4 regions of the Janthinobacterium sp. Bl 1 genome follow, and region 1 is predicted to be linked to each of the others. Evidence: predicted binding sites of a transcription regulator. Region 1 holds the regulator's gene; each other region holds the start of a gene.

Region 1 (2,184 bases):
CGGCGTGCTGATCACCGATCATAATGTGCGCGAGACGCTGGGTATTTGCGACCGTGCCTATATCATCAACCAGGGCTCGGTACTGGCGTCGGGACGCCCCGACGACATCATCGCGAACGAGTCGGTACGCCGGGTCTATCTGGGCGAACACTTCCGCATGTAAGCCAATGAAACAATCATTGCAGCTGCGCACTTCGCAGCACCTGGCACTGACGCCGCAGTTGCAGCAATCGATACGCCTGTTGCAATTGTCGACCCTGGAATTGCACCAGGAGCTCGAGCAACTGCTGACGGACAATCCCTTGCTCGAGCGCCTCGACGATCCGCTCGACCGTTCGCTGCGCCTGCTGTCCGACGGGGCCTTGAGTTCCACGGCCGCGCCGGCTGAAGCGCCGCCCCAGCCGCCAGGCCAGGAGGCGCCTGCCGCGCCGGCCGAAGCGGAAACCTTTGACGGCGAGGCGGGCGAGGGCCCGGCCGCTGCGGACGGCGGCGACAGCGACTGGAGCGAGGCGAGCCGGGGCAAGGCGCCCGACGACGAAGATTCGCGCCCGCAACTCGAGGCCCATCACTGCACCTTGCGCGAACACCTGATGGAGCAGATGCGCGTGACGGTGCTCGAGTTGCGCGACCGCGCGCTGGTCGAGCTGATCATCGACGCGCTCGACGACAATGGCTATCTGGAAGAGACGCTCGACGACATCCTGGCGCGTCTGCCGGAAGAGCTGGAAATCGATGCCGACGAGATGCGCACGGCCTTGTCGCTGCTGCAAAGTTTCGATCCGCCCGGCGTGGGCGCGCGCAATGCGTCCGAATGCCTGGCGCTGCAGATCAAGCGCTTGCCGCACATCGCCATGGTGACGCGGCGCATGGCCCTCGTCATCGTGGAAAAGCACCTGGCCTGGTTTGCCCAGCGCGATTTCAACAAGCTGAAAAAAGCCCTCGATTGCGACGATGAAGACTTGCGCGAAGCACAGACGGTGATTCGCCAGTGCAATCCGCATCCGGGCGCCGTATTCGCATCGGACGTGTCCGATTACGTGGTGCCCGACGTCGTCGTCAAGCGCGCGCGCAATGGCTGGCAAGTGACCCTGAACAACGACGTCATGCCGCGCCTGCGCGTCAATGCCATGTATGCCAACTTGCTCAAGCAGGGCAAGGGCGAGGGCGCCATGGGCGCACAGTTGCAGGAAGCCAAGTGGTTGATCAAGAATATGCGCCAGCGTTTCGACACGATCCTGCGCGTCGCACAGGCGATAGTAGAAAGACAAAAGAACTTTTTCTCGCACGGAGCCGTTGCCATGCGCCCCCTTGTGCTCCGTGAAATAGCTGATACACTGGGTTTACACGAGAGTACTATCTCGCGGGTAACAACTCAAAAGTACATGCTGACCCCGCACGGCATGTTCGAGTTGAAATATTTCTTTGGTAGCCACGTCGCCACCGAAGCGGGGGGCGAAGCGTCATCGACGGCGATACGGGCATTGATCGTGCAACTGACAGGAGCAGAAGACCCTAAAAATCCTTTATCCGACAGTAAGATTGCGGACATGCTGGGGGAACAAGGCATGGTGATTGCGCGACGTACTGTTGCCAAATACCGGGAAGCGTTGAAAATTCCGCCAGTGAGCCTGCGTAAGTGTTTGTAAGTTTTTTTCGGTTCCTCTGCGGGCCGGATAGGATGGACCGCACGAACCCGATCATCTTTAGGAGTGTGTATGAATCTCACCATCAGCGGACATCATCTCGAAGTGACACCAGCCATCCGTGAATACGTACAAACGAAGCTGGAGCGCGTGAAACGTCATTTCGATCAAGTTATCGATATCGCCGTGATTCTGACCGTGGATAACCTCAAAGAGAAAGAAAAACGTCAAAAGGCCGAAGTCAACCTGCGTTTAAGTGGCAAAACCGTCTATGTGGAAAGCCTGGCACAAGACCTGTATGCCGCGATCGATGCCCTGATCGACAAGCTCGATAGGCAAGTGATGAAATACAAAACCAAAGTGCAAGGGCACGGTAAAGAGGCGATCAAGCATCTGCCAGACAGCTCGGAAGAAGAATTCGCCCCCGCCGTTTAAGGGCCCGCGCTTTCAACCGTTGTGATCAACTAAGGGCGCACATTGCGCCCTTTTTTGCGCCCTGACCTTTTGAACGCAATGTTCCTCGCGCAGGCGCTAGAATGTT
Region 2 (2,184 bases), 490 kb from region 1:
TGCTGATCGATAACGCTGGCGACGCGCCCGTGCGCACGGTGGCGCTGGGCAAGTCGCCCGAAGGCGTCAGCGCCTCGCAAGATGGTAGTCACGTGGCCGTGGCCGTCGAGGAAAACAATAGCGTGGCCTTGCTCGATGGCCATACCGGTACTTTGCTCGCCGATATCAAGGTACAGGGACGCAACCCGGAACATGCCGTCTTCAGCCCCGATGGGCGCTGGCTGCTGGTCAGCGCGGAAGAGGCTGAACAAGTCGATGTCATCGATGTGGCGCAGCGCCGCCAGGTGGCGTCCATCGCCGTGGGACTGCGTCCGCGCGGCATCGGTTTCAGTCCGGACTCGGGCCGCGCCTACGTGGCGTGCGAACTGGTCAATGCCGTCTACGTCATCGACATGGCCGAGCGCAAGGCCATTGCCACCATTCCTGCAGGCAAGAATGCGAATGGCATCGTGGTCCATCCCAGCGGCAAGCAGGTGTATGTCTCGAACGGTATCGATGGCACGGTGATGGTGATCGACACGGCCAGCAACGAGGTCACGGCCACCATTCCCGTTGGCAAGCGCCCGTGGAACATGGCCATCACGCCCGATGGCGCCAAGCTGTATGTGGCCAATGGCCGTTCGAACAGCGTTTCCGTCATCGACACGGCCAGCGCGCGCAAGGTGGCCGATATTGCCGTAGGTGAATTGCCATGGGGCGTGGTGATTCGTTGATGGCACAGGAACAGGTGTTCCAGTCTGGTACACCTGTTCCATTGTGCAGCGGCTCGAGACGGAGCATGCGCAGGGKAGCGCACCGGTATTGACGCCACGCCCTTGTAACAAGGGGAAAAGCGGCTAAGTTTGTAGTGGGATGGCGAGCTGGCACGGCATTTGCGGAAGACTCCGTGTACTCACCCCATCTGTACCAGGACGTTTGATTTTAATTACAGTAATTCCATTCTAATTAACCCGATAGAGGACGACATGAATCTCGCAGACATCAGCAAACTGGGCGTAGCCAATCCCTTCAAACAACGCTATGACAATTACATCGGCGGAAAATTCGTTGCCCCGGTAAAAGGTGAATACTTTCCTAACATCACGCCGATCACGGGCTTGCCATTTTGCGAAATCGCCCGTTCCACGGCGGAAGACGTCGAGCTGGCCTTGGACGCGGCCCATGCCGCCAAGGATGCCTGGGGCAAGACGTCGCCTGCCGAGCGCGCCAATATCCTGAACCGCATCGCCGACCGCATCGAACAGAACCTGAGCCTGATCGCCACGGCGGAAACTATCGACAACGGCAAGCCGATCCGCGAAACGATGAACGCCGACATTCCGCTGGCTATCGACCATTTCCGTTATTTCGCCGGCTGCATCCGCGCGCAAGAAGGTTCCGTCGCGCAAATCGATGCGGAAACCTATGCCTACCACTACCACGAGCCGCTCGGCGTCGTGGGCCAGATCATTCCGTGGAATTTCCCGATTTTGATGGCCGTGTGGAAACTGGCGCCAGCCTTGGCCGCCGGCAATTGCGTGGTGCTCAAACCGGCTGAGCAGACGCCGGCTTCCATCATGGTGTTGATCGAGCTGATCGGCGACCTGCTGCCGCCGGGCGTGCTGAACATCATCAACGGTTTCGGCCTGGAAGCGGGCAAGCCGCTGGCGTCGAGCAAGCGCATCGCCAAGATCGCCTTCACGGGCGAAACGGGCACGGGCCGCTTGATCATGGGTTATGCCGCGCAAAACCTGATTCCCGTCACCCTGGAGCTGGGCGGCAAGTCGCCGAACATCTTCTTTGAAGACGTGATGGATGCGGACGACGAGTATTTCGACAAGTGCCTGGAAGGTTTTGCCATGTTCGCGCTGAACCAGGGCGAGGTGTGCACCTGCCCATCGCGCGTGCTGATCCAGGAATCGATCTACGAGAAATTCATCGAACGTGCCTTGAAGCGCGTGGCCGCCATCAAGCAGGGCAATCCGCTCGACTCGTCCACCATGATCGGCGCGCAGGCGTCGCAGGAGCAGCTGGAAAAAATCCTGTCCTATCTCGACATCGGCCGCCAGGAAGGCGCCGAAGTGCTGGCCGGCGGCGAGCGCAACACGCAGGCGGGCGACCTGGAAGGCGGTTACTACGTGCGTCCGACCGTGTTCAAGGGCAACAACAAGATGCGCATCTTCCAGGAAGAAATCTTTGGACCGG
Region 3 (2,184 bases), 290 kb from region 1:
ATTGCTGCACCGCGCAATGACGTCCAGCACATTTAGGCGCAAGATGAGCATGTGCTTGCGCAAAGCAGGCTCCCGATGTCTGGCTTGCCTACCTGGGGGAATATCATGTCCGCACACACTTACAAGCTGATCGAACTGGTGGGAACGTCGACCGAGAGCAGCGATCAGGCGATACGCGATGCCATTGCCAAGGCGGCGCTGACGGTCAAGCATATGGACTGGTATGAAGTGACGGAATCGCGCGGCCATATCGTCGACGGCAAGGTGGCGCACTTTCAGGTTACGCTCAAGGTCGGCTTCCGGCTCGAATAAAGAGATCGAGTAAAGTAGGCGGCGCGTTCAGCGCCGCCCAGGTGCTCCCCGGCTCTCCAGCCATTCCCGGCCGCCGCTGTCGAGCGCAGTCTCTATGACCTTTTCCGGCAAGCTGTAGACGGTCGCCCAGCTGGCGCGGCCATCCTGCGTGTTGGCGGGAAAACTGTGCGTCTCGATCGGCCAGTGATATTTGCGTTTCAGCGCTTTCACGATGGCGGCCAGCGAGACGCGGCCTTGCAGCGGTTCGGCGCCGGACTGGTCACGGTTCGACAGCAGCACGGCCAGGACCTGGCCGCGGCCCGTGCGTGCGCCGGGGAAGGTGGGGGTTTTGTTTGCCATGGCCTATTTTACCGGGCAATTATCGGCGCGAGGCGATGTGCCGCACCTTTGATCTGGCGCAAACACCGCAGCGGCTTTGCGGCCACGATGGACGTTTCGACAGGGTGCCAGTGCCCCTCTGGCAGCCTGGTCCTGCCATCACGGGGCACAGGAGCCTATCATGCACAGCCTGAACATCCACGCCATGCAATGGCAGCCCGTCGCCGATATTTCCGCCGTCAATCCGCTGCTACCCGACGACCTGGCCTGCTTTCGCGAACTGCGCGACGTGCTGCAACGCTACGGCGCGCTTGACCGCTTCGGCATTTCCCTGATCCACCGCCATTTCGACATCGCCGACGACGAGGAGCTGATGGAGTACACGGATGCGGAAACACGCACCTTGACGGTAAAGCCTGTCAAGAAAAGCGACATCGACTGGCAGCACACGACGATTACCAACTGGAAACTGGCGGAAGGCGAGGAAGTGGCGCGCATCGGTTGCGGCTGCGCGCGCAATTCGGGTGGCCACCTCGGCTATCACCGGGGCACCTGAAAACGGCGTCGGCCTTTCTTACACTTTGCTTCCACCGGCTCAGTCGGCTTTGCGCAAGCCCTTGATTCAATATGCTTTTTTTGTGTGGCACGCAAGCTGCTTATCACTGTCTACGAGATGAATCCAGGCCGGTCATTCTGGATTCTTTCTCCCCCGGATTTTCCGAGACTGACTACGATAAGAGGCTGCGATGAACGTCGATCACACACGAAGCAAGACCCTGGGTTGGCTGGGCGCACTGGCGGCGGCAAGCTTGCTGGCCAGCGGTCAGGCGCAGGCCGGTGCGTACGGCCTGGCCGTCAATGAGTTGAACAATTTCCGCATCACCACCAGCGCCGGCGCGCTGTCGCTGGTCGGCGCCAACCGCAATGCCAGCGACAGCGCCTTCTTCGAAGGCGGCGTGGCCGTCAATCCGCGCGCCGTCAATACGGGGCCGGCCGCCAATGCCGACGTGCTGCAAGTGTGTTCGGGCAGCGGCTGCGGCGGCTTGCCGCAAAATAACTACGCGCCCAGCCCCAGTTCCACCCTGGAGTTCGCACGCGGCGACGCGCACGCATTCGGCAACATGCTCAATGGCGGCTCCACCGTACGCGCCGTTGCGGAAGCACAGCGCGACACAGTCGGCGCCGCCACGGCCACAGCTGGCGACACGCTCACCGGCTCCGTCAATCTGACCCTGTCGAGCGCCGGCTTCATCACCTTCAGCTTCATGGGACGGCGCGATCTGCGCACCAGCGTGACGACCATGGGTGACAAGTCGAGCGTATCGATCATGGATATCTTCAATATCTCATGCAATACTTCCAGTCCCGTGGGCTGCCTGTCGAATGCGAATGCCGATGGCGTGATCTTCCAGTTCGCGCCCGATGGCGACGCCAGCAATGGCAGCGACGTCAATGGCAACCATACGGTCGGCAGCCTCGATCCCTTCAGCCTGAACATGACGGCAGGCACCAACGACCCGGCCACCTCGCGCGCCTTTGCGAATGGTTTTGCGA
Region 4 (2,184 bases), 3.1 Mb from region 1:
AAAAGCCACCAGCGCAGCGATGCGACCGGCGGCGAAACCCGGCATGCCGGGCAAGGGAAACTGGAGCGGGTGAAGGGAATCGAACCCTCGTGGAAAGCTTGGAAGGCTTCCGCTCTGCCATTGAGCTACACCCGCGTTTTGGAAAACCCACCAGAGGAATCGTATTTGCATTTCCCTCATGATTGAACAAACAACCAATGAGGCCTCTATGACCAAATACGATTTTTTCTGGCTCTACATACAGCGCACAGCTCAACTTTGCGCGATTGCGAAGATGGTAGCTGAGATATCACGTTGGATTGTTGGTGCTGGGTGACAGCGTCCCAGCGTCGGTTTGGCGCGCAGCCTCGCGGCGGCGCCCGACTGATTGATCTATTTGGTTGCTGGATCGCTACTTCACGGCGCACCTCCTTTTCAGGCCTGCGACGGCATACTCGCGCGCGCATCCGGCCAGTTCAGTTTCGTTCGTCATCCTCGGCCTGCGTCTGGTGCTCCACAGCAATCAATGTCCAGCCCAGCTCGCGGCGCACCTCTTCCCGCGTGGGTAGCCGATCTGGCGCCGGTGCGCGGCTCTCCAGGTAGTCGCGTGCCAGGTAGTGTGGCGGATGGGTGGTTTCGGACAAAGCAACCTCGAAAGCTGTCATTCACGTCGCTATGCTGGTTGTTGCGGCTGTCGAGTTTTTTTACACTCGTACCTCGTAAAACAGCAAGCTCAGGCGATTTTCATTTAAATTCAGCGACTTAGTAAAATGGCACGCTTCCTGCTCTGTTTGGCTCCGGGCATTTGCCCGACCTAACTTATTCCACAGGAAAACCATGAACCGAAAATTTTATTGGGCGACACTGGCGCTCTGGCTCGCCAGCGCCGCTGTGCAAGCGGACAATTTCAAAAATGGTGGCTTCGAAAACGGCAACGCGACCGGCTGGACCACCGGTGAAGGGTACCGCGGCAACACGCTCAACGCCTCCCTCAATCCCGGCAAGCTTCTACCTGGAGGCAGCCTTTACAGTGGCCCCGCTACGCGCTCGGACATCATCGCGGCCGGCACGGTTGACCCGATCATTGGCTCCGATCTGGGCTCGACCGTGTACGCTGGAAAATATTCGTACCGAGTCGAGGATAGGAACAGTGGCGGCTACGCTTCGGTGATCAGCCAATCGGTCAGCAACTACACCGAATCCAATATTTTCTTTACATGGAAGGCCGTGCTTGAAAACGGCGGCCACGCCGATAACGAATCAGCAGCGCTATTCATCTCGCTGCGCGATGACACCACGGGCACTGAATTGGTCAGCCGTTTTTACAATGCCGGTAATGGCGGTGGCGGCGTTGACACACGATTTGAAACGTTTGGCAATTATTACTACACGCCTCTATGGCAAGTCGAACGCCTCACAATCGATTCCAGCCTGTCCGGCCACGACTTCACGCTCTCGGTAGCAGCAGCAGACTGCTATTTCAGCGGCCATACCGGCTATGCGTACGTGGACGGTTTTGGCGGCGTCAATCCGATTCCAGAGCCAGAAACGTACGCCATGATGCTGGCCGGCCTCGGCCTATTGGGCTTCATGACGCGCCGGCGCAACAAGCAGGCCTAGAAATGGGAAAGCCACCCATGAGGTGGCTTATTTGTTTGCTCCCACGACTATAGCGCGTGGTGAGCGGCAAATTCAAGGCGTGCAGGTACGGCGCTGGGTCCGGGTACTGTCGCGAGTTCCAGCTATCGGTGGCGCGATGCGCACATTACGATTTCCGGAAGAATTTTCTTGAACTGAGGATTGAAGTATACCGCAGAAATACTGTTTGTAAACACAGGCTTAAAGAAAACTTGCGCTACATGTCTCCGCCGCGTAACAGACCGCCCGCCCGGCCAGAATGACTGTCGTGAATGGAGCTCAGCTCGCTGACCATATCCTTGACGCGCTCCAGCTCCAGGCCGGCCACGCCGTACACTGCCGCGACGCCGGTTCCTTTGCACGACGTGCACAGTCCATTCCCCAGCAGCACCTTGACACCAGTGCCGCTGCAGCCTTTGCACGTGCCGTCGAGCCAGTGCGCCAGCGACTTCTCGGCTACGCGCCGGTAAAGCGCTTGCGCCGCTGCCGCATCCCAGGCTGTATTTTCTGGCACCCAGCGGCGGAACCGGCCGCGCTTGATCACTTCGGCGGTCCAGATGCGCAGCA

What was found. Region 1 encodes sigma-54, which starts transcription at its own class of promoters, with help from an activator protein. Its sites were predicted from a motif close to TGGCANGNAANCTGCTTT; they were not measured.
Region 2: adh (aldehyde dehydrogenase) is a predicted target of sigma-54. The motif match lies at 862-879, and genes of this name have one in related genera.
Region 3: AC4BCN_RS02570 (EDSAP-1 family PEP-CTERM protein) is a predicted target of sigma-54. The motif match lies at 1,272-1,289, and genes of this name have one in related genera.
Region 4: AC4BCN_RS17560 (PEP-CTERM sorting domain-containing protein) is a predicted target of sigma-54. The motif match lies at 751-768, and genes of this name have one in related genera.

Annotation. Positions count from the first base shown of each region.
Region 1 covers NZ_CM177086.1:867,514-869,697, forward strand. The annotation lists gene lptB (LPS export ABC transporter ATP-binding protein) at 1-163, shown strand, start outside; gene AC4BCN_RS03915 (RNA polymerase factor sigma-54) at 168-1,646, shown strand; gene hpf (ribosome hibernation-promoting factor, HPF/YfiA family) at 1,716-2,078, shown strand.
Region 2 covers NZ_CM177086.1:1,359,916-1,362,099, forward strand. The annotation lists gene AC4BCN_RS06240 (beta-propeller fold lactonase family protein) at 1-713, shown strand, start outside; gene adh (aldehyde dehydrogenase) at 966-2,184, shown strand, end outside.
Region 3 covers NZ_CM177086.1:574,264-576,447, reverse strand. The annotation lists gene AC4BCN_RS02585 (dodecin) at 106-312, shown strand; gene AC4BCN_RS02580 (hypothetical protein) at 340-651, opposite strand; gene AC4BCN_RS02575 (hypothetical protein) at 812-1,186, shown strand; gene AC4BCN_RS02570 (EDSAP-1 family PEP-CTERM protein) at 1,377-2,184, shown strand, end outside.
Region 4 covers NZ_CM177086.1:3,920,104-3,922,287, forward strand. The annotation lists tRNA gene AC4BCN_RS17550 (tRNA-Gly) at 62-135, opposite strand; gene AC4BCN_RS17555 (hypothetical protein) at 456-644, opposite strand; gene AC4BCN_RS17560 (PEP-CTERM sorting domain-containing protein) at 817-1,599, shown strand; gene AC4BCN_RS17565 (hypothetical protein) at 1,835-2,184, opposite strand, start outside.